Regions from separate parts of the Streptomyces sp. NBC_01294 genome, predicted to be linked through region 2. Evidence: riboswitches for the same ligand, from Rfam matches in the RefSeq annotation. Region 2 holds a riboswitch; the other holds the start of a gene.
The links. Region 2 has a riboswitch for S-adenosylmethionine ahead of thrC (threonine synthase). Riboswitches for the same ligand answer to the same signal wherever they lie in the genome.
Positions count from the first base shown of each region.

Region 1 (14,771 bases), 1.5 Mb from region 2:
GCGGCGACGAGCTGCTGAGCGCCGGGACGGCGTACTTCCGGCGCTGGGGCGTGGTCCCGGACGAGCTCTTCACGGGCACCCCGCGCGCCTGGCTGACCCCGCTGACCGCGCTCTTCGTCCACGGCAGCTGGCTGCACCTGCTCGGGAACATGCTCTTCCTGTACGTCTTCGGCGCGATGGCGGAGGAGCGGATGGGCCGCCCGGCGTTCCTCGTCTTCTACCTCTGCACGGGGTACCTGGCGCTGGCGGCGTACGCGGCGGCCAACGCGCATTCCGCGCAGACCCTGGTGGGGGCGTCCGGCGCGATCTCGGCCGTCCTGGGCGCCTTCCTCTACCTCCTCCCGCGGGCGAGGGTGACGAGCCTGTTCCCGTTCCTCTTCTTCCTGCCGCTGCGCTTCCCGGCGTGGCTCGTGCTGTTGTTCTGGTTCGCCCTCCAATGGGTGGCGGCGCACCGGGCGGAGAGCGGGCCGGGGGTCGCCTATCTGGCCCACCTGGTGGGCTTCTCGCTCGGCTTCCTCTACGCGTGGGGCCGGTACCGGCGTACGACTAGAGTGGAGCGACCAGCGACGGCCACCGAGGGAGACAGTCAGCCGTGATCACCGCGATCGTGCTCATCAAGACCAGCGTGGACCGCATCCCCGAGATCGCCGAGTCCATCGCCGCGCTGGACAGCGTCAGCGAGGTCTACTCCGTCACGGGGACGTACGACCTGATCGCACTGGTCCGCGTGGCCCGCCACGAGAACCTGGCCGACATCATCCCGGGCCGCATCAGCAAGATCCCGGGCGTCGAGGCGACGGACACCCACGTGGCGTTCCGCACGTACTCCCAGCACGACCTGGAAGCGGCGTTCGCGATCGGCCTCGACGCGTAACGCCTCCGGCGCGGCTTGCGGTACGGCTCGGGCTCCGCGCCCCTGCCCTTCGGCCGCGCGGCCCCGGCACGGCTTGCCCTGCGCCCGGCTCGGCGCTGTCTCCTCGGCTCACGCCGTGCCGGGCTCCGCCCGGACCCGCGCCTCAAACGCCGGCGAGGCTGAATTTGCCTGCGCTGAGCTTCCGGGTGCTGCCCGGACCCGCGCCTCAAACGCCGGCGGGGCTGGATGGTGCGGGCCTGTCGGCGCAGGTCGGTCCGTGGGGCCGTGCCGGGGTGTCTCCTCGGCTCGCGCCTGCGGGCATGTCCCGGCCATCGGCCTGGGTTGCGCGCTCGTCCTGCGGGGACACCCCGGCACGTCCCCACTCCCCTCCGCCCCAGCCACGCGAAGGAACTCCCCCGCACTGCCGAAGCCGGCCGGTGGGGCGGGGACACGCAGGAGGGTCCCCGCAGGACGAGCGCGCAACCCAGGCCGCAGGGGCGCAGCCACTGCCAAGTGCGCGAGCCGAGGAGATCCTCGTGCGGGGCACCGACCCACCCCCACACACCGCCAAAGCCCCGCAGGGGAACCGCGCGAGCCGAGGAGATCCTCGTGCGGGGCCCCGACCCACCCCCGGACTAGGCCAGCCGTACACCGCTGAGCACCCCGCAGGGCAACCCGCACCACTCAGCCCCGCCGGCGATTGAGGCGCGGGTCCGGGCAGCGCCCGGCACGGCGTGAGCCGAGGAGACAGCGCCGAGCCGCCCGCAGGGGACCCGTCCCAGCCCAGTCAGAGGCTCGGCAGGGTCTCGTCCGGGGCCGCCGGGCGGGCCTCCGTCAGCCAGAAGACGTACCCGCGCAGGTACTCGGCCAGGCCGTCCTCGATGTACGCGGCGTACGCTCGCGCGCCGCCCGCCGCCTCGCGCTCGCCCGCCCGCTCCGACACCGACCAGCTCTGGTCCAGGGCCACGGCCCACTCCCGCACCCGGCCCCGGTCGCGCCACCAGTCGCGGACGAGCTCCGGCGTCCAGAGAGCGTCCCCGTCGCACTGGAAGCCCCCCATCGGGTCCTGCCAGGCCGCGGCCATGACCCGGTGCGTCTCCTCGGGCGTGCGCGGCTGACGGTAGACGAACTCCTGGCCGCAGTCGTCGTCGTAGAGGATGTGGTCGGGTGCGACATCCCGGCCCACCCAGCAGGTGTCGGTCGTCGCCCCGTAGAACGGCCCCGGCACGTTGCGCCAGTTGCGCTCCTGCCACGTGTCGGGCCAGCGGCTCCATGCGTCGCCGTACGCGGGCACCCACTCGGCCAGGCCGGGGAGCGGCTCACCCTCCACGCAGGCGCGGACGGTCGGTATCGGATCCCAGTACGTCATGATCCCCAGCCTGTCAGACGGCGGGAACGCAGCGGCCCTCCTCCGTGCGGTACTGCCACTTGGCGCCGTCCGCGACGAGTTCCTTCACCGCCCGCACGAACCGCTCCACGTGCTCGTCCGGGGTGCCGGCGCCGAAGCTGACGCGGATCGCGTTCAGCGAGCGCTCCCCGGGGGCCGCCTCCGGCGCACCGCATTCGCCCTGGGCCTGCGGCTCGCTGCCCAGCAGGGTGCGGACCAGCGGGTGGGCGCAGAACAGGCCGTCGCGGACGCCGATCCCGTACTCCGCGGACAGGGCCGCCGCGAAGTGGGAGCTGTTCCAGCCGTCCACCACGAAGGAGATGACGCCGACCCGCGGCGCGTCGTCCCCGAACAGGGAGAGGACACGGACGGCCGGGACCTCCGCGAGGCCCTCGCGGACCTTCGCGATGAGGTGGCGCTCCCGGGCGACCAGGTTCTCGAAGCCCGCCTCGGTCAGGGCCTTGCAGGCCGAGGCGATGGAGTAGACGCCGATGACGTTCGGGGAGCCGGCCTCGTGGCGGGCGGCCGTGGTGTGCCACTCGACGTCCACGCCGCCGTCCTCGCGCCGGGCCACCGTGCGGGAGGCCCCGCCGCCGGCCAGGTAGGGCTGCGCCTCCTGCAGCCAGTCCGCGCGGCCGGCGAGCACGCCCGAGCCGAACGGCGCGTAGAGCTTGTGCCCGGAGAAGGCGACCCAGTCCACGTCCAGGTCCTGCACGGAGACGGCGTGGTGCGGGGCGAGTTGGGCGGCGTCCAGGACGATCCGCGCGCCGTGGGCGTGCGCGGCGGCCGCGAGCTCCTTCACCGGCCACAGCTCACCGGTGACGTTGGACGCGCCCGTGACGCACACGAGTGCCGGGCCGTAGGGCTCGCGGCCGGCCAGTGCCCGCTCCAGGGTGGCGACGGCCTCGTCCGGGGTGCGCGGGGCGTTGAGGTAGGTGACCTGCGCGTTCGTCCACGGCAGCAGCGAGGCGTGGTGCTCGGTCTCGAAGACGAAGACCTGGCAGTCGGCGGGGAGCACGGCGGCGAGCAGGTTCAGGGAGTCGGTGGTGGACCGGGTGAAGACCACCTGGTCGGAGGGGCGGCAGTCGAGGAACTCGGCGACGGTGGCCCGGCTCTGCTCGAAGAGGTCGGTGGAGAGCTGCGAGAGGTAGCCGGCGCCGCGGTGGACGCTGCCGTAGTACGGGGCGTAGGCGGCCACGTCGTCCCAGACCCGCTGCAGGGCGGGGGCGCTGGCGGCGTAGTCGAGGGCCGCGTAGGTGACCTCGCCCCCGGTGACGAGCGGGACGGTGACGTCCCGGCCGAGGACCGGCAGCGGCTCGGCACAGCCGGGGTCACAGGCGGTGGCGGTGGTGGCGGTGGCTACGGCGGCGTTCAGGGATGCGGACATGGCGGTATCTCCCGGCAGGCAGGGCTGAATGGCTTCGGTGTGCCCGTACGCGGGTACGGCTCGGCGGCCGTCCGGGGTACGGGAGGTCCCTCGGACCGGTCTGCACGCGGGTACGCGGAAGTGACCCTGATCCGAGGGGTGAAGGTGGGGCGGAGTCGCCCTATCGCATTCGCTTGCTCACGGAAAAAAGCTCCTCGAGAAGACCAGGACCCCTGGTTTCGAGGGATCCGCGCTTGCCGTAGGCCTTGCTGCCTACGACCTGGTCATCACCCGGGGCACCCCGCCACGGAAGGAGGGTTGCCGGACAGCAAGCCGGGGCCTAAACGCTGTCACTCGTGACCTGGTCAGCATCCTGCCACAAGATCCCCCGAGCACAAGACCCCGGTCCGCATGGCGGAACGGGGCCTTGGCTCGAAACGATCGACCGGTCGACCGGGATCAGGCGTTGCTGGCGGCCACCCACCGCTCCAGGGCCGCCCGCGCCGCACCCGAGTCGACCGACTCCGCCGCACGGGTGATGCCGGCCGCGAGCTGCTCCTCCAGGGTGCCCGTACCGGGGTCCAGGGCCACCAGGGCCGCCGCCGAGTTCAGCAGCACCGCGTCGCGGACCGGGCCCGTCTCGCCCGCCAGCAGGCGGCGGGCCACGTCCGCGTTGTACGAGGGGTCCCCGCCGGCCAGGGCCGAGACGTCGACCAGGCCGATGCCGACGTCGCGCGGGTCGAAGCCCTGCTCCACGACCTTGCCGTCGCGCACCCACCAGACGCGCGAGGTCGACGTCGTGGTCAGTTCGTCCAGGCCGTCGTCCCCGCGGAAGACCAGCGCGGACGAGCCGCGCTCGGCGAGCACGCCCGCCACGATCGGGGCCATCCGGGGGTCGGCGACGCCCGTCGCCTGGGCCCGTACCCGGGCCGGGTTGGTCAGCGGGCCGAGGATGTTGAACGTGGTGCGGATGCCCAGTTCCCTGCGCGCCCCCGCCACGTGCCGCAGCGCCGGGTGGAACTTCACGGCGAAGCAGAAGGTGATGCCGGCCTCCTCGGCGACCTCGACCACCCGCGCCGTGCTGAGGTCGAGGTTGACGCCGAGCTTCTCCAGGACGTCCGAGGACCCGCTCGCGGAGGACGCGGCCCGGTTCCCGTGCTTGACCACCTTGGCGCCGGTACCGGCCACCACAACCGCCGACATCGTCGAGATGTTCACCGTCTTGGCCCCGTCGCCGCCGGTGCCGACGATGTCCACCGTCCGGCCCGGCACCTCGATCAGGTTGGCGTGCGCGTACATGGCCCGCACGAGGCCGTTGATCTCCGCGACCGTCTCCCCCTTGGCCCGCAGCGCGACCGTGAAGCCGGCGATCTGGGCGTCGGTGGCCTCCCCGCGCATGATCCGGTCCATGGCCCAGGCGGTGTCGTCGGCGCTCAGGTCCTGGCCGGTCAGCAGGGCGTCGAGAAGGCCCGGCCAGCCACGGGCCGCCACGCTGTCGCCGCCTGCCGGGGTCACAACGTTCATGGTCCGCTCCTGTGCTAGTGGGCCGCCCCCGTACCGCCGCCCACGTCGAATGGGAAGGGCTTCAGCCTATCCAGCCCCGGAGACGGCAAAGAGCCCCGTCCAGACACTGGACGGGGCTCTCGCCGTGGCGACACCAGGACTGACCGAAATCAGTCCCTCATGCAGTGGTGCAGGGGATCAGTGGTGGCCGTGGCCGGCCTGGATCTCCTTGTACTCCTCCACCGTGGGCTTCGGAATCTGGTTGTTCTCAGCGTAGAAGCCCTTGCTGAGCTTCGCGCGCAGCTTCTCCATCGCCTTCACCTTGCGCTCGACACCGTTCTCGTCGACCGTCGGGCCGATCTCGATCGGCTTGTACTGCTCGTGCGCGGTGAGGACGTGCAGGCGGCCCTGCGGGAGCGGCTCGTGAACCTCGACGAACTCACCGTGCGGCAGACGCTTGATGATGCCGGTCTCGCGACCGTGCAGCACCTTGTCGTGGTCCCGGCGCTGGAGGCCGAGGCAGATCCGCTTGGTGACGATGAAGGCGAGGACCGGGACGACGAAGAAGCCGATCCGGACGAACCAGGTGATCGCGTTGATCGAGAGGTGGAAGTACTGCGCGAACAGGTCGTTTCCACCGCCGATCAGGAGCACGACGTACTCCGCGAGCCAGGCGACACCGAAGGCCGTACGGGTCGGGACGTTGCGCGGGCGGTCCAGGATGTGGTGCTCGCGCTTGTCCCCGGTGACCCAGGACTCGATGAAGGGCCAGACGGCGATCGCACCCAGCACCAGCGGGAAGAGCAGCAGCGGGATGAACACGCCCAGGACGAGCGTGTGGCCCCACAGGTTGATCTCCCAGCCGGGCATGGCACGGATCAGGCCTTCCGGCATGCCCATGTACCAGTCGGGCTGCGCACCGGTGGACACGTGGTCCGGGCGGTACGGGCCGAGCGCCCAGATCGGGTTGATCGTGGCGATCGCGGCGACGGCCGAGATGACACCGAAGACCAGGAAGAAGAAGCCTCCGGCCTTGGCCATGTAGACCGGCAGCAGCGGCATGCCGACGACGTTGTTGTTCGTCTTGCCGGGACCCGCGAACTGGGTGTGCTTGTGGTAGAAGACCAGGATCAGGTGGGCCACGAGCAGGCCCATCATGATGCCGGGCAGCAGCAGGATGTGCACCGAGTAGAACCGCGCGACGAAGTCGCCGCCGGGGAACTCTCCGCCGAACAGGAACATCGACAGGTACGTGCCGACGACCGGGACGGACAGGATGGCGCCCTGCATGAAGCGGACACCGGTACCCGAGAGCAGGTCGTCCGGCAGCGAGTAACCGGTGAAGCCGGTGAACATGCCGAGGACCAGCAGCAGGAAGCCGAAGATCCAGTTGACCTCACGCGGCTTGCGGAACGCGCCGGTGAAGAAGACGCGCATCATGTGCACGATCATCGCCGCGACGAAGATCAGCGCGGCCCAGTGGTGGATCTGACGGATCAGCAGGCCACCGCGGACGTCGAAGCTGATGTCCAGGGTCGAGGCGAAGGCCTCGGACATCAGGACGCCCTGCATCGGCACGTACGAGCCGTGGTACTCCACCTCGTTCATGCTCGGGTGGAAGAACAGCGTCAGGTACACACCCGTGAGGATGATGATGATGAAGCTGTAGAGGCAGATCTCACCCAGCATGAAGGACCAGTGGTCCGGGAAGATCTTGCGCATGTTGGCCTTGGCCAGCCCGTAGATGCCCAGGCGGCCGTCCGCCCAGTCCGCTACGCGCTCGCCGGCCGGCGCCTTGCGCTTGTTGTTGTCGGGGGTGCTCATCCGCGCTCCCAGAAGGCAGGACCGACGGGCTCTTCGAAGTCGCCGAGCGCTTCGAGGAAGCCTTCGTCATTCACGCCGATCCGCAGCTGCGGAAGCGCGTGACCGGCCGGGCCGAAGATGACTCGGGCGCCGTCGGAGAGGTCGAAGGTGGACTGGTGGCACGGGCAGAGCACGTGGTGCGTCTGCTGCTCGTACAGGCTGATCGGGCAACCGACGTGGGTGCAGATCTTGGAGTAGGCGACGATCCCGTCGTGGGACCACTCCAGCTCCTGCTTGTCCTTGATGTCGTCCGGCTGAATGCGGACGATCATCAGGGCGGCCTTGGCGATCTGGACCTGGAAGTCGTGCTGGTGCTCGTCCAGGCCTTCCGGCATGGCGAAGGTCAGCGAACCGACGAGGACGTCCTCGGGACGCAGCGGCTCCATCGTGTTCTGGTTGATGAGCAGCTTGCCCTTGGCCCACAGGGTCGTGCGCAGCTTCTTCTCGGGCAGCGGGCCCAGGTCGCGCATGATCACGACGGCGGAGAGCGGCAGCATGGCCAGCGCGCCCAGCATCGTGTTGCGGATCAGCGGGCGGCGGGCGATGCCGGACTCGTTCGCACCGTCGGCGAAGTCCTGCAGGACCTGCGCCTTGACCTCCGGCGGAGCGGCGATCTCGTGGCGGTCCGCGGCGACCTCGACGTCGGACATCAGGGTGCGGGCCCAGTGGACCGCACCCGCGCCGATGCAGAAGAGCGCCGTGCCCAGGGTCATGCCCAGCGAGAAGTTGAGCGCGCTGATCTTCCCGAGCGGGAAGATGTACACGATCTTGTCGACCGGGAAGATCACGTAGGACGCGATGAAGCCGATCGTGGCCAGCATCGAGATCGTGAACAGCATCGCGACGGTGCGCTCGGAGCGCTTCGCCGCCCGCTCGTCGATGTCCTGGATGCGGGGCTTGTGGACCGGCAGGCCCGGGTCGGCGAACGGGTCGTCCGCCACTGCTACGCCACCGTGGTGGTCGTCGCCCTGCTCGCTCGGCAGGTGCTTCTCTTCGGGAATCTCTTGGCTACTCATGACTTCTTGGCCTTAGCGGTGTGGGCCGCGACCCAGACGGCGACAGCGATCAACGCACCCAGGGCGAAGATCCAGCCGAACAGACCCTCGGAGACGGGGCCGAGGCCACCGAGCTTCAGGCCACCGGGGCTGGTCGACTTCTCGCCGTTCACGTTCTCCAGGTACGCGATGATGTCCTTCTTCTGCTTCTCCGGCATGGTGCTGTCGGGGAAGGAGGGCATGTTCTGCGGGCCGGTCTGCATGGCCTCGTAGATGTGCTTCGGCGAGACGTCCTCAAGGTTGGGGGCGTACTTGCCGTTCGTCAGTGCGCCGCCCTCGCCGGTGAAGTTGTGGCACTGCGCGCAGTTGTTGCGGAACAGCTCACCACCGTTGGCGATGTCGGCACCCGCCGGGTCGTACTGCTTCTCGGTCGGCGTGATCGGGCCGGCGCCGAGGGACGCGATGTAGGCGGCCAGCTGGTCGATCTGCGCCTGGGTGTAGATGGCGGGCTTCTTCGGCACCTGGGCGCCGGGCTGCTGGGCGGGCATGCGGCCCGTGCTCACCTGGAAGTCGACGGCCGCGGAGCCGACGCCGACCAGGCTCGGGCCGTCAGAGGAACCCTGACCGCCGGTTCCGTGGCAGCTTGCGCAACCCACGGCGTAGAGCTTCTTGCCCTCCTCGATGGCGAGGGACTGGGCGGTTTCATCGGCCTGCGCCTTGCCCGCGGGAGCAAAGGCGGCGTACAGCCCCCCAGTGGCCGCCAGCGCGAGGAGTAGAACGACGACCGCCGCCAGCGGATGGCGTCGTCGTGCGGAGAGCTTTTTCACGGATTACCCCGGTGTCAGGATCTTCTGCGTCGGTGTGTCTGGATGGAGTGCCGGGTCTTGCCCGGTGACGTGTTCGCTACTTGATCAGGTAGATCGTGGCGAAGAGGCCGATCCAGACGACATCGACGAAGTGCCAGTAGTAGGACACGACGATGGCCGACGTGGCCTGTTCGTGGGTGAACCTCTTGGCCGCGTACGTCCGGCCGAGGACCAGCAGGAAGGCGATGAGGCCGCCCGTCACGTGCAGACCGTGGAAGCCGGTGGTCAGGTAGAAGACCGAGCCGTACGGACCGGACGAGAGGCTCATGCCCTCGTGCTTGACCAGCTCGGTGTACTCGAACACCTGGCCGCCAATGAAGATCGCACCCATGACGAACGTGATGATGAACCACGTCCGGAGCTTCTTCACGTCACCGCGCTCGGCTGCGAATACGCCGAGCTGGCAGGTGAGCGAGGAAAGCACCAGGATCGTCGTGTTCGTCGCCGAGAAGGGCAGGTTCAAGGCCTCGGCCTCGGCTGTCCAGTACTCGGGTCCTGTCACGGATCGCAGGGTGAAGTACATCGCGAAGAGGGCCGCGAAGAACATCAGCTCGGAACTCAACCAGATGATGGTTCCGACGCTGACGAGGTTCGGCCGGTTGACCGTCGGGTGCGCGTGCCCGGTATCTACTGTCGTTGCTGTCGCCACGACCGACATTATGTCGGTCGCTTATCCCGCCCTCACCCCGGGGGGTGCCGTTCGGAGTGTCAGGGGCGTGTGCAAGGCCCGAACGGCCCATCAGATGAGCCAATGAGCGTCTCGCGCGAGGGTGTCGGAACCGATGTTGACAGCGCATCGGGAGGAGTAGCATCCCGCGCAACATCAACGTGATTCACGGGACACGTGGAGGAACGAAATGCGGGCGACTGCGCGGGTTCTGGTCTACAGCGACGACGCGGGCACCCGGGAGCAGGTGCGGCTGGCGGCAGGGCGCAGGCCGGCCGCGGATCTGCCGCCGGTGGAGTTCCTGGAGTGCGCGACGCTTCCTGCGGTGCTGACGGCGCTGGACGCGGGCGGCATCGACGTGTGCGTGCTGGACGGCGAGGCGGTTCCGGCCGGGGGCATGGGTGTGTGCCGGCAGATCAAGGACGAGATCTTCCGGTGTCCGCCGGTGCTGCTGCTGATGGGGCGCCCCCAGGACGCCTGGCTGGCCACGTGGAGCCGCGCGGACGCCGCCCTGACCCTTCCGGTGGATCCGGTCGAGTTCGCGGACGCCCTGGCGGGTCTGCTGCGCACCAGGCTGTCCTCCTCGGCCGCCTGACGGAGCGCCCGCGGGGCCTGTGGATCGCCGTAGGCCCCGCGGGGTCCTCGCCCCCGCGGGGTCCTCGCGTCAGACCGTGGGCCGCAGGCGGGCCTGGTCCATCGGACTGCGGCCTTCCTTGGTGCCCTTGAGCAGGGCGCTGCCCTCGCGCCAGTCCTTCCAGTCCATGTTCCAGTCGCCGAAGCCGTTGCCGAAGATGTCCATGTCGTCGCCGATGCTGTTGATCACCTGAACGATGTCGCCCTCGGTGATGTTCTCGTAGAACCAGGCGGCGTTGCCGGTGCTCATGCCCGTGCAGCCGTGGCTGACGTTGGCGTAGCCGTGCGAGCCGATGGACCACGGCGCGGCGTGGACGTATTCACCACTCCAGGTGACACGGGTGGCCCAGTAGACGGGCAGGTTGTAGTACTCGCTGCCGCCGATGCCGACGGTGTCACCGCGCATCTGTACGTAGTACTGCTTCCCGAGCACCACCTTGATGCCGTTGCGGGTGGAGAAGCCGGGCTTGCCGGTGGTGACCGGGATGGAATTGATCACTTCTCCGTTGCGCCGGAACGTGAGCCAGTGCGAGGAGGCGTCGGTGGTGACCTCGACGCGGTCGCCGATCTCCAGCTTCACCGGCTTGGAGACGGACCCGTGGAGCTCGTCGGTGATCTTGATCCCTTCGAGGTTGCTCCGCACGGAGACCTCGGTGTTGGCGGGCCAGTAGTCCTTGGGCCGGTAGTGGATCCTCTTGTCGTCCACCCAGTGCCAGGCGCCCTCGACGCCGGGCGGGGCGTCGACGATCAGGCCCCGTTCCACGACCGCGCGGGCGGCCTTGTCCTTGACCGGCTCGTTGAGGTCGGCGGTGAGGGGCTGTCCGACGCCGTACTTGCCCTCCTCCGGGCCGAATTCGACCTTGAGGACCCCCTTGGACGGGGTGGTGTCGAAGGTCAGCGTGCGCTGCCCCGGGGCGCCCCGCTCGTCCTCGGTGCTCACGGTGACCGTGTAGCGGACGCCTGCCGCCATCGGGACTGTGTTGTGCCAGCGGTCGCCCTTGGCACTCAGCTCGCCCGCCAGGCGGCGCCCGTGGGTGTCCACGGCCGTCACGTCGGTGATCCTGCCGCCGCCGGCCTTGGCGGTGATTTCGAGGGGCCGTTCGGGGTCCACGGGGCGGCTGCCGGAGGTCCGGTTGAAGGCGACCTGATCGCCCGCGTCGTACGGGCGGGCGGACAGCGGGTTGTCGCCGGACCCGCATGCGGTGGCGCCGGCCCCGAGGGACGCGACCAGCAGGGAGCAGCTGAGTACCGTCCAAAGACGCGGTGAGTGCTTCATGGATCCAACGCTATGAAAGTATGACAATTACGGCGCGCGGGATGACTGCAAACGAGGGGCCCGGACTCCTCCGAAGAGGTGTCCGGGCCCCGGGTACCGCGCGGCCGGGCCGCGAGGGTGCTGCTACTGGTTCTGGTTCTCACCGCGGTAGTACTCGTACACCCAGCCCCACAGACCGATCAGGATCAGGGGAGCGGAGAAGTACATCAGCCACCAGCCGAAGACGACGCCCATGAAGGCGAAGGCGCCACCGACGGCCAGCGAGAGCGGCTGCCAGCTGTGCGGGGAGAAGAACCCCAGCTCGCCCGCCTCGTCGGCGACGTCGGCCTCCAGGTTGTCCTGGGCCATCTCGTCGACGCGCTTGGCCGTGAAGGCCAGGTAGTAGCCGATCATGACGCTCAGGCCGAAGGCCAGGAAGAGCGCGGTGGTACCGACGGGCTCCTTCGACCACACGCCATACACGATGGCCATGACCAGGATGAAGAAGGAGAGCCAGAGGAACATCTTGCCCTGGATCTTCACTTGCCGGCCTCCTTGCCACCGGTGACGGCCGCGGTGGCGACGCTGTGGTCCTCAAGGTGGTCGAGGGCCGCGATCTCCGGGTGGTGCAGGTCGAACGCCGGGGACTCGGAACGGATCCGCGGCAGGGTGAGGAAGTTGTGCCGCGGCGGCGGGCAGGACGTCGCCCACTCGAGCGAACGGCCGTAACCCCACGGGTCGTCGACCTCGATCTTCTTGCCGTACTTGGCCGTCTTCCAGACGTTGTACATGAACGGCAGCATCGACAGGCCGAGCACGAACGAGCTGATCGTCGAGATCGTGTTCAGCAGCGTGAAGCCGTCGGCGGCGAGGTAGTCGGCGTAACGACGCGGCATGCCCTCGGCACCGAGCCAGTGCTGCACCAGGAAGGTGCCGTGGAAGCCGATGAACAGCGTCCAGAAGGTGATCTTGCCCAGGCGCTCGTCCAGCATCTTGCCCGTGAACTTCGGCCACCAGAAGTGGAAGCCGGCGAACATCGCGAAGACCACGGTGCCGAAGACGACGTAGTGGAAGTGCGCGACGACGAAGTACGAGTCGGAGACGTGGAAGTCCATCGGGGGCGAGGCCAGGATGACGCCGGTCAGACCGCCGAAGGTGAAGGTGACCAGGAAGCCGATCGTCCAGAGCATCGGTGTCTCGAAGGACAGTGAGCCCTTCCACATGGTGCCGATCCAGTTGAAGAACTTCACACCGGTCGGTACCGCGATCAGGAAGGTCATGAAGGAGAAGAACGGCAGCAATACACCACCGGTGACGTACATGTGGTGGGCCCACACGGTCACCGAGAGGCCGGCGATCGCGATCGTCGCGGCGATCAGACCGATGTAACCGAACATCGGCTTGCGCGAGAAGACCGGAATGATCTCGGAAACGATTCCGAAGAACGGCAGCGCGATGATGTACACCTCTGGGTGCCCGAAGAACCAGAAGAGGTGCTGCCACAGCAATGCGCCGCCGTTGGCCGCGTCGAAGATGTGCGAACCGAACTTGCGGTCGGCCTCCAGCGCGAACAGCGCGGCGGCCAGCACCGGGAAGGCGAGCAGGACCAGGACACCGGTCAGCAGCACGTTCCAGGTGAAGATCGGCATGCGGAACATCGTCATGCCGGGCGCGCGCATGCAGATGATCGTGGTGATGAAGTTGACCGAGCCGAGGATCGTACCGAAGCCCGAGAAGGCCAGACCCATGATCCACATGTCGGCGCCGATGCCCGGCGAGCGGACCGCGTCCGACAGCGGGGAGTAGGCGAACCAGCCGAAGTCGGCGGCGCCGTTCGGCGTCACGAAGCCGGCCACCGCGATGGTCGAGCCGAAGAGGTACAGCCAGTACGCGAACATGTTCAGCCGCGGGAACGCCACGTCGGGCGCGCCGATCTGCAGCGGCATGATCCAGTTCGCGAAACCGGCGAACAGCGGCGTCGCGAACATCAGCAGCATGATCGTGCCGTGCATCGTGAACGCCTGGTTGAACTGCTCGTTCGACATGATCTGCGTACCCGGACGGGCCAGCTCGGCGCGCATGAAGAGCGCGAGGAGGCCGCCGATGAGGAAGAACACGAACGACGTGAGCAGGTACATCGTGCCGATGGTCTTGTGGTCGGTGGTGGTGAGCCACTTCACGACCACGTTGCCCGGCTGCTTGCGCCGTACCGGCAGCTCGTTCTCGTACGAGTCAGCTGCGGCGGCACCCTGGGATTCGTTGAGGATGCTCACAGTTGGTTCACTTCCGCATTCCGGGCCGGGTCCGTCTGCTTGATGCCGGCGGGCAGGAAGCCGGTCTGGCCCTTCTCCGCCAGCTCCTTCAGGTACGCCCGGTACTCCTCGGGCGAGACCACCTTGACGTTGAAGAGCATCCGGGAGTGGTCGACGCCGCAGAGCTCGGCGCACTTGCCCATGAAGGTGCCCTCTTGGCTCGGGGTGACCTCGAAGACGTTGGTGTGGCCCGGGATGACGTCCTGCTTGAACAGGAAGGGGACCACCCAGAAGGAGTGGATGACGTCGTTGGACGACAGGATGAAGCGGACCTTCTCACCCTTGGGGAGGACCAGGGTCGGACCCGGGTTGCCCGTCTGGGGGTTCCGGTCGCCCGGGACGCCCTTCTCGTAGACGCCCTCGGCTCCCGCCTGGAAGTCCTTGGTGAAGCGGTCCGGGATCGCGGCGAGCTCCTTGGGAACCGCACCGGCCTTCGGGGTCGCCGCGTCGCCGTCGACGTCCTCGATGTAGTTGAAGCCCCAGCTCCACTGGAAGCCGATCACGTTGATCGTGTGCGCCGGCTTCGAGAGGGCGAGCAGCTTCGACTCGTCACGCGCGGTGAAGTAGAAGAGCACCGAGACGATGATGAGCGGGACCACGGTGTACAGCGCCTCGATGGGCATGTTGTACCGGGTCTGCGGGGGGACCTCCACCTTCGTCCGGCTGCGCCGGTGGAAGATGACGCTCCAGATGATCAGGCCCCAGACCAGGATGCCCGTGACGAGCGCGGCCGCCCAGGATCCCTGCCACAGGGAGAGGATGCGCGGCGCCTCCTCGGTTACCGGAGTCGGCATTCCGAGGCGGGGAAAGTTTTGCCATGTATACGAGCAACCAGTGGCGGTCGCCAGGACCACGCCCGCAGTCAGCGCCTGCAGCAGCTTCCGCCGCATCGGGCGCCGCGGCGAGCGGTCGGAGCCGTAGGGACTCACGTAGCGCCTTCCCGAGAGTCTCGGCCCGCGCGGCCGGCCGCGGCCGTGTTCGGGTCGGTCGCCGGCCCTGACGCAGGCAGGGGTTTGGATGTTTATGCGGACCAAACCCTACTGGACGCTATTTGGGGTCGCGCGGGGAGGG
Region 1 covers NZ_CP108423.1:5,903,820-5,918,590, reverse strand. The annotation lists gene OG534_RS26715 (rhomboid family intramembrane serine protease) at 1-596, shown strand, start outside; gene OG534_RS26710 (Lrp/AsnC family transcriptional regulator) at 593-874, shown strand; gene OG534_RS26705 (ferredoxin) at 1,641-2,222, opposite strand; gene OG534_RS26700 (aminotransferase class V-fold PLP-dependent enzyme) at 2,236-3,627, opposite strand; SAM riboswitch class IV at 3,852-3,968, opposite strand; gene trpD (anthranilate phosphoribosyltransferase) at 4,066-5,130, opposite strand; gene qcrB (cytochrome bc1 complex cytochrome b subunit) at 5,308-6,933, opposite strand; gene qcrA (cytochrome bc1 complex Rieske iron-sulfur subunit) at 6,930-7,988, opposite strand; gene qcrC (cytochrome bc1 complex diheme cytochrome c subunit) at 7,985-8,794, opposite strand; gene ctaE (aa3-type cytochrome oxidase subunit III) at 8,871-9,491, opposite strand; gene OG534_RS26670 (hypothetical protein) at 9,691-10,095, shown strand; gene OG534_RS26665 (L,D-transpeptidase) at 10,165-11,409, opposite strand; gene OG534_RS26660 (cytochrome c oxidase subunit 4) at 11,533-11,931, opposite strand; gene ctaD (aa3-type cytochrome oxidase subunit I) at 11,928-13,661, opposite strand; gene ctaC (aa3-type cytochrome oxidase subunit II) at 13,658-14,629, opposite strand.
Region 1: another riboswitch for S-adenosylmethionine. It lies ahead of OG534_RS26700 (aminotransferase class V-fold PLP-dependent enzyme); the one in region 2 lies ahead of thrC (threonine synthase).

Region 2 (14,771 bases):
GCCGGCCCGGCGCGTGGGGCCGCGAAGCGCTCCAGATGTACGCCTTCCAGGCGGCGATTGCGATCAGCAATGCGAGGCTGCGGGCGAACATGCAGCGGGCCCTCGTGAGGCTGGAACGCGAACAGCAGGCGCTGCGCGCCAGCGAGGAGTCCTTCCGCCAGGCCTTCGAGTACGCGCCCAGCGGCATGGCCATCGCCGAGATGGGCGGGGACCAGCACGGCCGGCTGCTGCGGACCAACGACGCGCTGTGCCGGCTGCTCGGCCGGCCGGCCTCGGTACTGCGCCGCTACTCCTTCTCCGACCTGGTCCACCCCGAGGACATCGGCACCCTGCTGCGCACCTCCGCCGAGGGCGGCCGCGCCGAGCTGCGCCTCGGCCGGCGCGACGGCACGTATGTATGGGTCTCGCTGCGCAACTCGGTGGTCGCCGACGCCGCCGACGGACCCCGGTTCCTGCTCACGCACGTCGAGGACATCGAGGAGCGCAAGCGGCACGAGCTCCAGCTCGCCCACCGGGCCAGCCACGACTCGCTGACCGGCCTGCCCAACAGCGCCGAGCTGCGGTCCCGGCTCGGTGCGCGGCTGTGCCGCAGACCGCAGTCCGTACGGGCGACCGCGATCGAGGCGCTGGACGCGGCCTTCGAGGGGCGCGACGCGCACACGGGGCACGTGGGGCACGACGGGTACGAGGTGCGGGTGGAGGCGGCCGGTGCCGGTGCCGGTGGTGGCGGTGAGCACGGCTTTCAAGCCGACGGGCCGGACCGCTTCACCGGACCCGACCCCTTCGACTACTCCGGGGCGCCGGCGGCCCCGACGGACGGACCGTACGACCACCACGTGCACACGGTGGCGCCCTCGACCGAGGTCGACGACGGGACGAAGGGGCTCGCGGTGCTCTTCTGTGACCTCGACGGCTTCAAGTCGATCAACGACCGGTTCGGGCACCACACGGGCGACGCGGTCCTGATCGAGGTCGCCCGGAGGCTGACGACGGGCGTCAGGGACGGTGACACCGTCGCTCGGCTGGGTGGTGATGAATTCGTCGTCCTCGCCGACGGCCTGGGCGCCGCGGACGCCGCCGATCTCGCGGTGCGGCTGCGCAACGCGATCATCCCGCCGATCCGGGTGGACGGCCGTGCGGTCCGTGTCGGGGCCAGTTTCGGCATCGGCTGGGCCAGCTGCGGGATGTCGGCGGACGAGGTGCTGCGTTCCGCCGACCAGCGGATGTACATCGAGAAGAGGTCCCGCTCCAAGGCGCACCGCCGGGCCGGCTGAGGCGGTCCGTCACCCCTGGGTGCACGTGTTCGGGGTAGGCTCCCGGGGGTCGAAAGGAGTGACCTGCGATGACGACGCCCGCGAACAACGGCCCGCACGGTGGGGCGAACAAGCCCGAGGACGACGATCCGTTCGGCTACCTCTACGAGGACGGCCAGGCGGCCGGAGCCACCCCGCCCTCGTCGGGCGGTGGATACGGCTATCCCGGGACGTCGGGCGGCGGTCACCACGGAGCACAGCCCGGTGTCCCCCGTACCTCGCACCACCAGGTGCGGACGGTCGGCGACCGGCGCAACGGCGGCCAGCGCGGACCCGTCCCGCACCAGCAGAGCCCTGCGCAGCAGCCCCCGTACCCCCAGTACCAGGCCCCGGAAGCCCTCCAGGCGGGCGGCTACGGCGTTCCGCAGCAGCCGCAGTCCCACTCCGCGATGAGCGCGCAGCCCGGCGGCCACGGCGGTGGCGGCGGCTCCAGCCGCAGGAGCCTGATCATCGCGGCGGTCGCGGTGGTCGGCGCGGTCGTGATCGGCATCGGCGCGGCCATGGCCTTCTCCAAGAAGGACGACGACAAGGGCAAGGGCAACGCGGACGGCGGCCAGCAGTCGGCGGCCCCGCAGAACCCCTCGGCCGCGCCCCCGAGCGGCTCGCCCAAGCCCTCCGAGGCCCCGCTGCCCAAGGGCGAGGCGGCCGGTGCGGGCATGGTGCTGACCGGTGGCGCCCGGCTGGAGAACACGGTGCCGGGTTCGAAGAGCTCGGGCGGCCAGTACGTCGGCGGCTTCAACCAGCCCGGTGCGGCGCTCACCTGGACCGTGGACATGCCGGAGGCCGGGGAGTACACGCTCTTCGTGAACTACGGGGTGCCCGGCAAGGACGCGAAGGCGACCCTCACGGTCAACGGGCAGAACCCGACGCAGTCCTTGAACCTGGCGAACTTCTCCAAGGCCGAGGCGGGCGCCTGGGACAAGGGCTGGACCCGCACGTTCGCGTTCGTCACCCTCAAGAAGGGCACCAACACGATGAAGATCTCGTGCGAGCCCGGCAACCAGTGCGAGGCGGTCTTCGACCAGCTCGGCATGGCGCGCGGGCACGTCAGGCGCTGATCACGCGAAGAGGCCCGGCCCCACCGCACACGCGGCAGGGCCGGGCCTCTTTGCGTTCCCGGCGGCGGTCAGCCGCAGTGGACCCAGCCGGTGGTCTCCTTGTGGGTCTTCTCGAGGTAGCTGGAGTCGTTCCCCAGCCAGGCGCCCGTGATGTGGCCGGAGAGCTTGACGCACTGGCCGGCGGCGGAGACGTAGACGGGGCCCGCGTACTGGGTGTAGGCGCGCTGGCCGTCGACGTCGGACTTGCCGTTGCTGGTGGTGATGGAGATGCCCATGCCGTCGGATACGGCGAACTGGGAGTCGCGGCGCAGGATGGCGCAGTTCTTGCCGGTGGACTTGTTGTAGTACAGGAACATCACGCCGGCGCCGGTGGCACCCGCGTGGTCGCCGAGCGGGTAGGCGTCCTGCTGGTAGTAGCCCGCGCCGCAGGAGCCCCCGGAGATGGTCTGGGCCTGGGCGGGGACCGCGGCGAGGGCGGAGATGGCCACGACTCCGGTGGTGGTGGCGAGCAGGTTGCGGACGAATCGGTTCACGTGGAACAGCCCCGTAAGTTCGAAGATCAATTGAGCTTGTTGATCTTAGATCGCCCTTGTCCGTGCTCGTGCACCCGATGATTCGTCAGTGCTCCTGCCTCTACTGAACGTTGACGGACGGTCAGCTCTCAGTTTCCGGCGGTGACGCAGACGCCGAGCCGCAGCTCCTCGTAGAGGGCGGGGTCGAATTCGCCCGCCACCGGGGCGAGGACCGTGGCCGCCGACAGGGCGACCGCGCGGGTGAGGCGGGCGGGCCAGTCCAGGCCCTCCGCCAGGGCCGACAGCAGGCCCGCGACCGCGGAGTCGCCGGCTCCGGTCGGGTTGCCGGACAGCTTGCGGGGCGGGGCCGCCTGCCAGGTGCCCTCGGGGGTGGCGGCCAGCAGGCCGTCCGGGCCGAGTGAGGTGACCACCGCGTGGGCGCCCCGGCGGCGGGCGTCGCGGGTGGCGGGGTGCGGGTCGCGGGAGCCGGTGAGCTCGGCCAGTTCGGCGGCGTTCGGCTTGATGATCTCGGGGCGGGCGGCGACCCCGCGGCGCAGGGCCTCGCCGCTGGTGTCCAGCAGGACCGGGACCCCGGCCGCGCGGGCCGTCCGGACGAGCACCGCGTACGCGCCCACCGGCACGCCCGGCGGGAGGCTGCCGCACAGGGCCACGGCCCGGGCGGCGCGCGCGAGTTCCTCGTACCGGGCGAGGAACTGCGACCACTCCGCGGGCGTGATCAGCGGACCCGGCTCGTTGAACTGGGTGGTGTCGCCGGAGGCGTCGTCGGTCACGGCCACGGTGCGGCGCGTGGTGCCCGCGCAGGGGACCAGGGCGTCCACCACCCCCGGGGACCGCGCCAGCAGTCCGCGGACGACGGCGCCGACCGGGCCGCCCGCGAAGCCGGTCGCCGTCACCTCGTGGCCGAGCGCGGCCAGCACGCGGGCGACGTTGATCCCCTTGCCGCCGGCGCGTTCGGTGACGGCGGTGACCCGGTGCGAGGCGTGCGGAAGCAGTCGCGGCACGCGGTACGTGACGTCGAGTGCGGTGTTGAGCGTCACGGTCAGGATCATGGGCACTCCCGGGTCTGTTGCTGCCGGGATCATGCCAAAGACCGGGCGGTCGGCCCAGTACCGGGGTCGACCGCCTCCGTGCGCACCGCCGCTTGGCCGTCAGATCCGCCCTCAGTCGAGGGGGCTGACGATCCATTCGCCGCGCCGCATGACGCCCTTGACGTCGAATCCGGCGTCCAGGACGACGAGGTCCGCGTACTTGCCGGGCTCCAGCGAGCCGATCTCGTCGTACAGGCCGATCAGCTTGGCCGGGTTGGCGGAGATCGCCTGGACCACGGACTCCACCGGCAGCCGGTCGAGGGTCACCGAGCGCTTGAACGCGGTGTCCAGGGTCAGCGTCGAGCCGGCGATGGAGCCGCCCTCGACGAGCCGGGCCACGCCCTGCTTGACCTCGACCTCCAGCGGGCCGAGGTGGTAGGTCCCGTCGCCGAAGCCGGCCGCGTCCATCGCGTCGGTGATCAGCGCGACGCGGTGCGCGCCCGCGTGGTGGAAGGCCAGTTCCAGGGCCGCCGGGTGCAGGTGGGTGCCGTCGTTGATGAGCTCGACGGTGATCCGCTCGTCCTCCAGCAGCGCGGCGATCGGGCCGGGTTCGCGGTGCGCGAGGCCGGGCATCGCGTTGAAGAGGTGGGTGGCGACGGTCGCTCCCGCGTCGATGGCGGCGCGCGTCTGCTCGTACGTGGCGTCCGTGTGCCCGATCGCGGCGATGACCCCGTGCTCGGCCAGCAGCCGTACGGAGCCCAGGCCGCCCGGGAGTTCGGTGGCGAGGGTGAACATGCGGGCGGCGCCGTGGGCGGCGTCGATCAGCTTGCGGACCTCGGCCGGGTCGGGGTCGCGGAGCAGGTCCTCCTTGTGCGCGCCCTTGCGGCAGGGGTTGATGAACGGCCCCTCGAAGTGGATGCCGGCGATCTCGCCCTGCTGCGTGAGTTCGGCGAGCAGCCCCGCGCGCCGGGCCAGTTCGGCCAGGTCCCCGGTGACCGTGGAGGCGACCAGGGTGGTGGTGCCGTGTTCGCGGTGGGTGCGCACGCCCTTGAGGACGTCCTCGGCGGTGCCGGAGGTGAACGAGGCGCCGCCGCCGCCGTGGTTGTGCATGTCGACGAAGCCCGGGACGATCCAGTGCCCGGACAGGTCGACGATCCGGGAGCCCTCGTGGGCGCTGCCGGCGATGCGGTCGCCTTCGACGATGACCCGGCCGCCCGCCACGGTTCCGGTGGGCAGCACCACCCTGGCGCCGGAGAGAACGGTGCTGTGTGCGCTTCCGGACATCAGGCAGGTACCTCCGTGGCGAGTAGGTCCCAGGCGAGCAGCCCTGCGCCCAGGCATCCGGCGGTGTCCCCGAGGGCCGCCGGCACGATGTGGGGGAGCCGCTGGAACGTCACGCGTTCCTCCACGGCCGCCCGTAGTGGTGTGAACAAGGTTTCCCCCGCCTCCGCCAGGCCGCCACCGATGATCAGCGTGTGCGGGTCCAGCAGGGTGATCGCGGTGACCAGCCCGTCGGCCAGGGCGCCGACGGCGGCCAGCCAGACCTCCCGGGCGCGCGTGTCGCCGGATGCGACGGCCTTGGCGCAGTCCGCCGCGTCGGCCTCGGGGTCGCCGGAGGCGGCCGCCCAGGCGCGGCTGACGGCGGAGGCGGAGGCGAGGGTCTCCAGGCAGCCGCTCTGGCCGCAGCCGCAGGCGGGGCCGCCCGGGCGCACCACGATGTGCCCGATCTCGCCCGCGTAGCCGTGGGCGCCGGCCTCGATGCGGCCGACGATGCCGATGGCGCCGGCGATGCCGGTGCCCAGGGGGACGAAGAGGAAGCGGTCGGCGCCCCGGCCGGCGCCGATGCGGCCCTCGGCGAGTCCGCCCGTGCGCACGTCGTGGCCGAGGGCCACCGGGATGCCGCCGAGACGGCTGCTGAGCAGGGCGCGCATCGGTACGTCGCGCCAGCCCAGGTTCGCCGCGTAGACGGCGATCCCGTGGTCGGCGTCGACGATGCCGGGGACGGCGACCCCGGCGGCCGAGGCGGCCCGCCCGAACCGGTCCCGACCGGTGTCGAGCAGCTCGGCGGCGAAGTCCAGGATCGTCTCGACGACGGCCTCGGGGCCCCGCTCGCGGCCGGTGGCGCGGCGCGCTTCGTGGAGCAGGGTGCCGTCGTGGGCGACGAGGGCGGCCTTCATCCCGGTGCCGCCCACATCGAGGGCGATGACGTGTTTCACGGGTTTCACAGAGACAGTCTCGCGTGCTCGGCGGGGAAAGGTCTAGTCCATTGAGGGGGATTGTTGAGTGGCCATACAAATTCGGGGCCCTGGTCGGGAGCTCGATGTGGACGAGCCGCCAAAGTGGTGTAGACCTTACGTGGATCGTACGTACAACATGGGGTGGATCGAGAACTGTGAAGGGTCGTTACCTGAGGCTGGCCGCGTCCGGCGCCGCGCTGTGTCTGACCGGCGTGACGTTGACGGGCTGCGGAGCCGTCGGCGGACTCACCGGGAACAACGAGGTGACCCTGCGGGTCGTGGCGGCCGACTACGGGGACAATCCGCAGAACTCCTCGGCCGCCTACTGGGAGGACCTCGCCGCCACCTTCGAGCAGGCCAACCCGGGCATCGACGTCGAGGTCAGCGTCTACTCCTGGTCCGAGGTCGACGCCAAGGTCGCCGAGATGGTCAAGGCCGGCAAGGCCCCCGACATCGCGCAGATCGGCGCCTACGCCGACTACGCGGCCGCCGGCAAGCTGCACTCCGCGGCGGAGCTGCTCTCCGTGAAGACCGAGGCCGACTTCCTCGGGCCGCTCGCCGACGCGGGCAAGGTCAAGCAGGTCCAGTTCGGGCTGCCCTTCGTGGCCAGCACCCGGCTGCTCTTCTACAACGAGAAGCTGCTGACCGACGCGGGCGTGCTCGCGAAGGACGCCAAGGCCGGCAGCTGGCAGCCGAAGAGCTGGGCGGAGCTGGAGGCCGCGGCGAAGAAGCTCAAGGCCGCGGGCGTGCCCACCCCCCTCGCGCTGCCGCTGGGCCGCGAGGAGGCGCAGGCCGAGACGATGATGTGGATGCTCGCGGGCGGTGGCGGCTACACCGACAACGAAGAGGCGTACTCCATCGACTCCGCCGACAACGTCAGGGCGCTGGAGTTCCTGCGGGACAAGATGGTCGGCCAGGGGCTGACCGGACCGGTCGAGCCGGGCAAGCTGGACCGGCAGGCCGCCTTCGAGGCCTTCACCAAGGGCGAGGTCGGCATGCTCAACGGGCACCCGACCCTGCTGAAGCAGGCCGACGCCAAGGGCGTGAAGTACGGCATGGTGCCGCTGCCGACGTCCGACGGCAGCCAGCAGTCGGCGATGGGCGTCGCCGACTGGGTCATGGCCTTCAAGACCGGACACCGGCAGGAGTCCGGGAAGTTCCTGGACTTCCTGTACCAGCCGAAGAACGTGACGGCCTTCACCGAGAAGTACGACCTGCTGCCGGCCACCACCAGCGGCTACCAGGCCAAGCAGGCCGCCGCGGGCGGCTCGGCCCCGCAGCTGAAGACCTTCCTGGCGGCGCTGCCCAGCTCGCGGCTGTACCCGGTCGGCAAGAAGTCCTGGGCGGGCGTCAGCGAGGACATCAAGCAGAACATCGGCAAGTCCGTCCAGCCGGGCGGACAGCCTGCGAAGGTGCTGGAGGAGATCGCCACGGCGGCCCGCGCGGCGGACCCGCGGTAGCGGTTGGCGCTGCCGGTTGGTGCTGCCGGTTGGCGCTGCCGGTTGGCGGTGGTGTACCGGGCGGGTGCGGCGGGGGTGCTGTCGGAGGTGCTGTCGGAGGTCGGCGTTAATCTGGCGGTATGACGGACGAGGGGCAGTTGACGGCCACGGAGGCCGCGGTGCTCGCGTACGAGGGACGCACCTGGACCGGGCCCGGAGCCAAGGAGCGGGCCATCCGCGAAGGGCTGGGGATGACCCCCGTCCGCTACTACCAGCTGCTGAACGCACTGATGGACGACCCCCGGGCGCTGGCCCACGCACCGGGCACGGTCAACCGGCTGCGCAGGATCCGAGAGGCCCAGCGGGCCCGGCGATAGCCGTAGCCGTCGCCGCGTGGGGCCGTTAGGGTCGTGCGTATGGGGAGCCATCCGCACGACTTGCCGATGCCCGTCACCGCAGCCGGACGCGAGGGACTCGAAGCCCTGCTCCGCGCACCCCGCCGGTCCGTGGTCGCCCTGGACTTCGACGGCACCCTCGCCGACATCGTCCCCGACCCCGACCAGGCCCGAGCCCACCCCGGAGCCGTCCCGGCCCTCTCCGCACTCGCCCCCGAGGTCGACTCGGTCGCCGTGATCACCGGGCGGCCGGCGGGCGTCGCCGTCCGCTACGGGGGCTTCGCCGGGGTCCCCGGCCTGGAGCACCTCGTCGTCCTCGGCCACTACGGGGCCGAACGCTGGGACGCCGTCTCCGGCATCGTCCACGCCCCCGCCGAGCACCCCGGGGTGGCGGCGGTACGGGCGGAGCTGCCGGGGTTCCTGGACTCCATCGGGGCCTGGCGCGGCACCTGGATCGAGGAGAAGGGCCGGGCGCTGGCGGTACACACCCGGCGGGCCTCGGACCCCGCGGCGGCCTTCGCGGCGCTGCGGGAACCGCTGTCCGAGCTGGCCGCCCGCCACGGGCTCATGGTGGAGCCGGGCCGGGCGGTCCTGGAGCTCCGGCCCCCGGGCATGGACAAGGGCGTCGCCCTGACGGAGTTCCTGGCGGAGCGGGACGCGGAGGCGGTGCTGTACGCGGGGGACGACCTGGGGGACCTGGCGGCGTACTCGGCGGTCGAGAAGCGGAGGGCCGATGGGCTGCCGGGGCTGCTGGTGTGCAGTGGCTCGGCCGAGGTTCCGGAGCTGGCCTCGCGGGCGGACCTCGTCCTGCCCGGGCCCGGCGCGGTGGCCGCCTTCCTGGCCGACCTGGCCAAGGCCCTCCGCCCCTGACCGCTCCGCCTGCGTGTGCGGCGCCGCTGCCGGGGGCCAGCCCCCGGACCCCCGCGCCTCAAACGCCGGCGGGGCTGAAAGATCGCCTCAAACGCCGGCGGGGCTGGAGTTGGTTGCCGGCGTTTGAGGCGCGGGGTCCGGGGCGGAGCCCCAGGGGTTGGGATGGTCAGGTGCGGAGGTCGGACAGTTGGGCCTCGAACCACTGGGCCGGCGGGAGGGCCGTCGCCGTCGCGGCCAGGCGCTTCGTGCGCTCCGCCCGCTCCCCCACCGGCATGGACAGCGCCGCGTGCAACGCCTCCGCCGTCTGCGTGACGTCGTACGGGCTCACCGTCAGCGCGTCCTGCCGCAGCTCCGCGTACGCCCCCGCCCCGGTGGACAGCACCAGCACGCACCCCGCCTCCGACACCACCGGGATCTCCTTCGCCACCAGGTTCATCCCGTCCCGCACCGGGTTCACCAGCGCCACGTCCGTCATCCGGTACACCGCCAGCGACCGCGCGAAGTCGTCCTGCACCGACACCAGCACCGGTTGCCAGTCCTCCGTCCCGAACTCCGCGTTGATCTCCGCCGCCAGCTCCCGCACCGACTCCGTGTACTCCCGGTACACCGCCAGGTCCTGCCGTGACGGGTACGCCGAGGCCAGGTGGACGACCCGGCCCCGCCACTCCGGGTGGACCGTCAGCAGCTCCCGGTAGGCCAGCAGTCCCCGCAGGATGTTCTTCGACAGCTCGGTCCGGTCCACCCGGGCGATCGTCTTGAGGTCGCCGACCTCCGCCCGCAGCTGCGCCAGCTTCTCGTCCACCTCCGGCCGGTGCGCGAGCGCCCGCAGTTCGTCCGCGTCGACCCCGAGCGGGTACACGGCCACGTCCGTCCGCTTGTGCCGCACCGGGCTCCACGGGGACTTGCGGATGTACCGCTCCCCGCCCGTCCCTGCCGGGAACGCCGGCTCGGCGATGCCCCGCTCGTCGTCCAGGTGCGCGCCGCCCATGAACGTGTGCGCCCACGCCCAGGTGTGGAAGCCCACCACGTCCGCCCCGAGCATCCCCCACATCAGCTCCGACCGGATGTCGTCCGGAAGCATCCGCAGGAACTCCTGTGAAGCCCACGGCGTGTGCGTGAAGTGCGCGATGCGCAGGTCCGGCCGCAGCTCACGCAGCTGCCCCGGCACCAGGGCCAGGTGGTAGTCCTGCACCAGCACGCACGCGCCCTGCGCCGCCTCCTCGGCCAGGGCCTGCGCGAAGGTCCGGTTGTACGCCACGTACGAGGCCCACTGCCGGTGGAACTCCGCGTCGAAGACCGGCTCGCGCGGGACGTCGTACAGGTGGTGGTGGGTGAACCACAGCACAGAGTTGGCGATGCCGTTGTACGCGTCGTCGTACATCGTGGGATCGATGTCCAGCATCCGGACGCCCGGCTCGGCGACACCCCGGCGGACCGCCTCCCGGTCCGCCTCCGACAGTGCCGCGCAGATCCACAGCGCGTCCGGCTGCTCCGCGAGGGCCGCGGAGAGCCCGGAGACGAGACCGCCCCCGCCGCGCCGGGCACTGAGCGTGCCGTCGTCGGAGAGGGCGTAGGAGAGCGGGCCGCGGTTTGCCGCAACGAGTACCTGAGAAGCCATGCGGCCAACCTAGCCCGGCCGGTGCTCGCTCAAACGTCCCAAATCGTCAGGCCACGCTGCGTCGTGTCGCGTACTCCTCGATGCCCGCCATCGGCGGCCGCTCCTCGGTGTCCACCGGGTGCGTCCGCGGTACGAAGCCCTCCGGGCCCCGCTCGAACTGGACCAGCTCCGGCCGTACGAGGTGCCCGCGCGAGAGCCGTACCTGGGCCGTGCGGTAGATCGCCGCGGCCATCCGGCCCAGCGCCTGTCCGTCCTGATGGCGGTGGAGCCGTACGCCCACGTCCACCTGGGCCAGCGCGTCCAGCCCGACCGTGTGCAGCGCGTCGACCAGCAGCCCCAGCTCGACCCCGTACCCGACGGGGAACGGCAGCCGTTCCAGCAGGGAGCGGCGTACGGCGTACTCGCCCCCCAGCGGCTGGACGAAGCCGGCCAGCTGCGGCCAGTGGAGGTTCAGGAGCGGGCGGGCGACCAGCTCCGTCACCCGGCCGCCCTGGCCGGGGGCGTCACCCAGCGGGCGGTCGTACATCGCCTTGACGAACTGCACGTCCGGCTCGGTCAGCAGCGGGCCCACGATCCCGGAGACGAAGTCGGCCGAGAAGTCCCGCAGGTCGGCGTCGACGAAGCAGACGACGTCCCCGCCGGTGGCCAGCAGCGAGCGCCACAGCACCTCGCCCTTGCCGGGCACCGCAGGGATCCTCGGCAGGATCTCGTCGCGGTGCACCACCCGGGCGCCGGCCTTCGCCGCGACCTCGGCGGTGCGGTCGGTCGAGCCCGAGTCGACCACGACCAGTTCGTCGACCAGCGGGACGGGCAGTCCCTCGATCAGCTCATGCCGGATCACCTCGACGATCGCGCCGACCGTCTCCTCCTCGTCCAGTGCGGGCAGCACCACGCTGACCGTGGTCCCGGCCGCCCGTTTCCGGTCGAGCAGCTGGTCGAGCGGTCGGTCGGCGGCTGACCAGGAGCGGTCTGCCAGCCAGCGCTCCACCTCTTCCAGCACCCTCAGCACTCCCTGCGTGTCGGCAATATCTGCCGTTATCTGATCCATCTCGCGGTTCGGACGCCTGTCTCAGCCGCCCGGGCCTTCGGTTACAGTCTTGAACAACGCGAAGGACCACCGCATGCCGGGGGTCCCCGCGTACAAACGCACCGGCGCGCCACAGAGCGCGTGTGCCGGTGCCATACCGCTCATCCAGAGGGGCAGAGGGACACGGCCCGTTGAAGCCCCGGCAACCCTCCAGTCGGTTCTCGCGATCGCACGTCAGCGACGTCAGCGAGGTCCCCGGCTAGGGAAGGTGCCAATTCCGTCTCATGGCGAAGTGCGCCATGGGGAAGATGAGGAGAAAGGGCCTCGCCATCATGGCTGCACAGACTGTCGCCACCTCTGTTGATCTCGGACCTGCCACCGGCCTTTCCTGTCGCGAGTGCGGTACCCGCTTCGAACTCGGTCCCATCTTCGCGTGCGCCGAGTGCTTCGGACCGCTGGAAGTCGCCTACGACCTCCCGACCGGTGACCCCGAGGCCCTGCGCGCCGCGATCGAGGCCGGCCCCAACAACATCTGGCGCTACGCGCCGCTGCTGCCCGTCCCCGCGGACGTGGCCTCCAAGCCGAGCCTGAACCCGGGCTTCACCAAGCTCGTGGACGCCGAGAACCTGGCCAAGGAGCTCGGTGTCACCGGCAAGCTCTACGTCAAGGACGACTCCGGCAACCCGACGCACTCCTTCAAGGACCGCGTCGTGGCCATCGCCGTCGAGGCCGCCCGCGCCTTCGGCTTCACCACCCTGTCCTGCTCCTCCACCGGCAACCTGGCCGGCGCCGTCGGCGCCGCGGCCGCCCGGGCCGGCTTCCGCTCCTGCGTGTTCATCCCGCACGACCTGGAGCAGGGCAAGGTCGTCATGGCCGGTGTGTACGGCGGTGACCTGGTCGGCATCGAGGGCAACTACGACGACGTCAACCGCTTCTGCTCCGAGCTCATCGGCGACCCGCTGGGCGAGGGCTGGGGCTTCGTCAACGTCAACCTGCGCCCGTACTACGGCGAGGGCTCCAAGACCCTGGCGTACGAGATCTGCGAGCAGCTCGGCTGGCAGCTGCCCGACCAGATCGTGATCCCGATCGCGTCCGGCTCGCAGCTGACGAAGATCGACAAGGGTCTGCAGGAGCTCGTCAAGCTCGGGCTCGTCGAGGACAAGCCGTACAAGATCTTCGGCGCCCAGGCCGAGGGCTGCTCCCCGGTGTCGACCGCCTTCAAGGCCGGTCACGAGGTGGTCCGCCCGCAGAAGCCGAACACCATCGCCAAGTCCCTCGCGATCGGCAACCCGGCGGACGGCCCGTACGTCCTGGACATCGCGCGGCGCACCGGCGGCTTCGTCGACGACGTCACCGACGAGCAGGTCGTCGAGGCCATCAAGATCCTCGCGCAGACCGAGGGCATCTTCGCCGAGACCGCGGGCGGCGTGACCGTCGGCGTGACGAAGAAGCTCATCGAGAACGGGCAGCTCGACCCGACGCTGACCACCGTCATCCTCAACACCGGTGACGGCCTCAAGACCCTGGAGGCGGTGGCCGCGGACAGCGGGCAGACCGCCACCATCCGCCCGAGCCTGGACGCGTTCCGCGCCGCCGGCCTGGCCTGACCCTCCCCCCTGCTCTACCGGAAAGGCAGTAGCGCCATGAGCGTCAACGTCCGCATCCCCACCATCCTGCGCACCTACACCGGCGGTCAGGCCGAGGTCCCGGCCGAGGGCGGGACCCTCGCCGAGGTCATCGAGTCCCTGGAGAAGAGCCACCCGGGCATCGCCGCGCGCGTCCTGGACGACCAGGGCAAGCTGCGCCGCTTCGTGAACGTCTACGTGAACGACGACGACGTGCGCTTCGAGGGCGGGCTGCAGGCGGCGACGCCGGACGGCGCCGGCGTCTCGATCATCCCGGCCGTCGCGGGCGGCTGCTGATCTCCCGGGATCGCCCTGTGGGTACCCCTCGGGCACCCCTTGAGTACCTCTTGAGTACCTCTTGAGTGCTTCTTGCTCACCTATCAGGTGACACGCGCAAACCGAAATTGCCCCCTCCGCTATAAGCGGAGGGGGCAATTCTGGTTGATTGGGCGCGGTAGGGTTGGGGAAGTCCCCTCCGCTGTTCTTGCCCGCCGCATATGAACGGGCCGCCTGAGGGTCGACATCGGGTCAATGTGCAAGCGCGGTATGGGGCTTTGGCGAGATATGTCAGGCCCGAGTTGCCCTGCCATATGCCAAATTTTCACTCTATTTCAATGTTTCTCGGTGTCCAGATTTCTCGTCGGATTGACCTGTTGCAGACAGCACTCGCGCAGATACATTCAGCCTCGGTCGACGCGTTCCGACGCAAGTTCTGACCCGGGAACGCGAAGTGCGTTCCCGCGCAAGGGCCAGTAATAGGGGAGTTAGGCATGGCTCAGGGCACCGTCAAGTGGTTCAACGCGGAGAAGGGCTACGGCTTCATCGCGGTCGACGGTGGTGCGGATGTGTTCGTCCACTACAGCGCCATCCAGATGGACGGGTACCGCACCCTTGAAGAGGGTCAGCGGGTCGAGTTCGAGATCTCGCAGGGCCAGAAGGGTCCGCAGGCGGACATGGTCAAGCTCGCACTCGGCTAGTCCTGGAGCGATCGACCACCGACGCGACACGTACGCGCGCACCCGCGTACGCGCATACATACGAGGGGCCCGCATCCTTGAGGAGGGATGCGGGCCCCTTGGCGTTGCCCGGGAGTCCCGGGGTGTTGCCCCAAGCCGCTTGCACTCGAGGGTGCCGAGTGCTAATCATTGGCGTTAGCACTCTCCGGGTGAGAGTGCTACCAAACGAGGACCGGGTCGGTGAGGCCCGCAGGGTCCGGCGGGAAGGAACCGCCGGGCACTCAGGCCGTCCGTCGCGGGCGCGGGCGCGGTCCGGGAGCAATCCACCGCTGTCCGGGAGGACCACTTCAGATGGCCAAGATCATTGCGTTCAACGAGGAGGCCCGGCGCGGTCTCGAGCGAGGCATGAACCAGCTCGCCGACGCCGTCAAGGTCACCCTTGGCCCCAAGGGTCGCAACGTCGTCCTTGAGAAGAAGTGGGGCGCCCCCACGATCACCAACGATGGTGTCTCCATCGCCAAGGAGATCGAGCTCGAGGACCCGTACGAGAAGATCGGCGCCGAGCTGGTCAAGGAAGTCGCCAAGAAGACGGACGACGTCGCGGGCGACGGTACGACCACCGCCACCGTCCTGGCCCAGGCGCTCGTCCGCGAGGGCCTGCGCAACGTTGCC
Region 2 covers NZ_CP108423.1:4,413,276-4,428,046, forward strand. The annotation lists gene cdgB (diguanylate cyclase CdgB) at 1-1,274, shown strand, start outside; gene OG534_RS20040 (CBM35 domain-containing protein) at 1,343-2,371, shown strand; gene OG534_RS20045 (hypothetical protein) at 2,440-2,934, opposite strand; gene OG534_RS20050 (1-phosphofructokinase family hexose kinase) at 3,033-3,953, opposite strand; gene nagA (N-acetylglucosamine-6-phosphate deacetylase) at 4,065-5,216, opposite strand; gene OG534_RS20060 (ROK family protein) at 5,216-6,148, opposite strand; gene OG534_RS20065 (extracellular solute-binding protein) at 6,325-7,629, shown strand; gene OG534_RS20070 (DUF3263 domain-containing protein) at 7,749-7,985, shown strand; gene otsB (trehalose-phosphatase) at 8,025-8,873, shown strand; gene OG534_RS20080 (alpha,alpha-trehalose-phosphate synthase (UDP-forming)) at 9,040-10,491, opposite strand; gene OG534_RS20085 (glucosyl-3-phosphoglycerate synthase) at 10,538-11,491, opposite strand; SAM riboswitch class I at 11,677-11,833, shown strand; gene thrC (threonine synthase) at 11,827-13,125, shown strand; gene OG534_RS20095 (MoaD/ThiS family protein) at 13,162-13,440, shown strand; gene OG534_RS20100 (cold-shock protein) at 13,914-14,120, shown strand; gene groL (chaperonin GroEL) at 14,451-14,771, shown strand, end outside.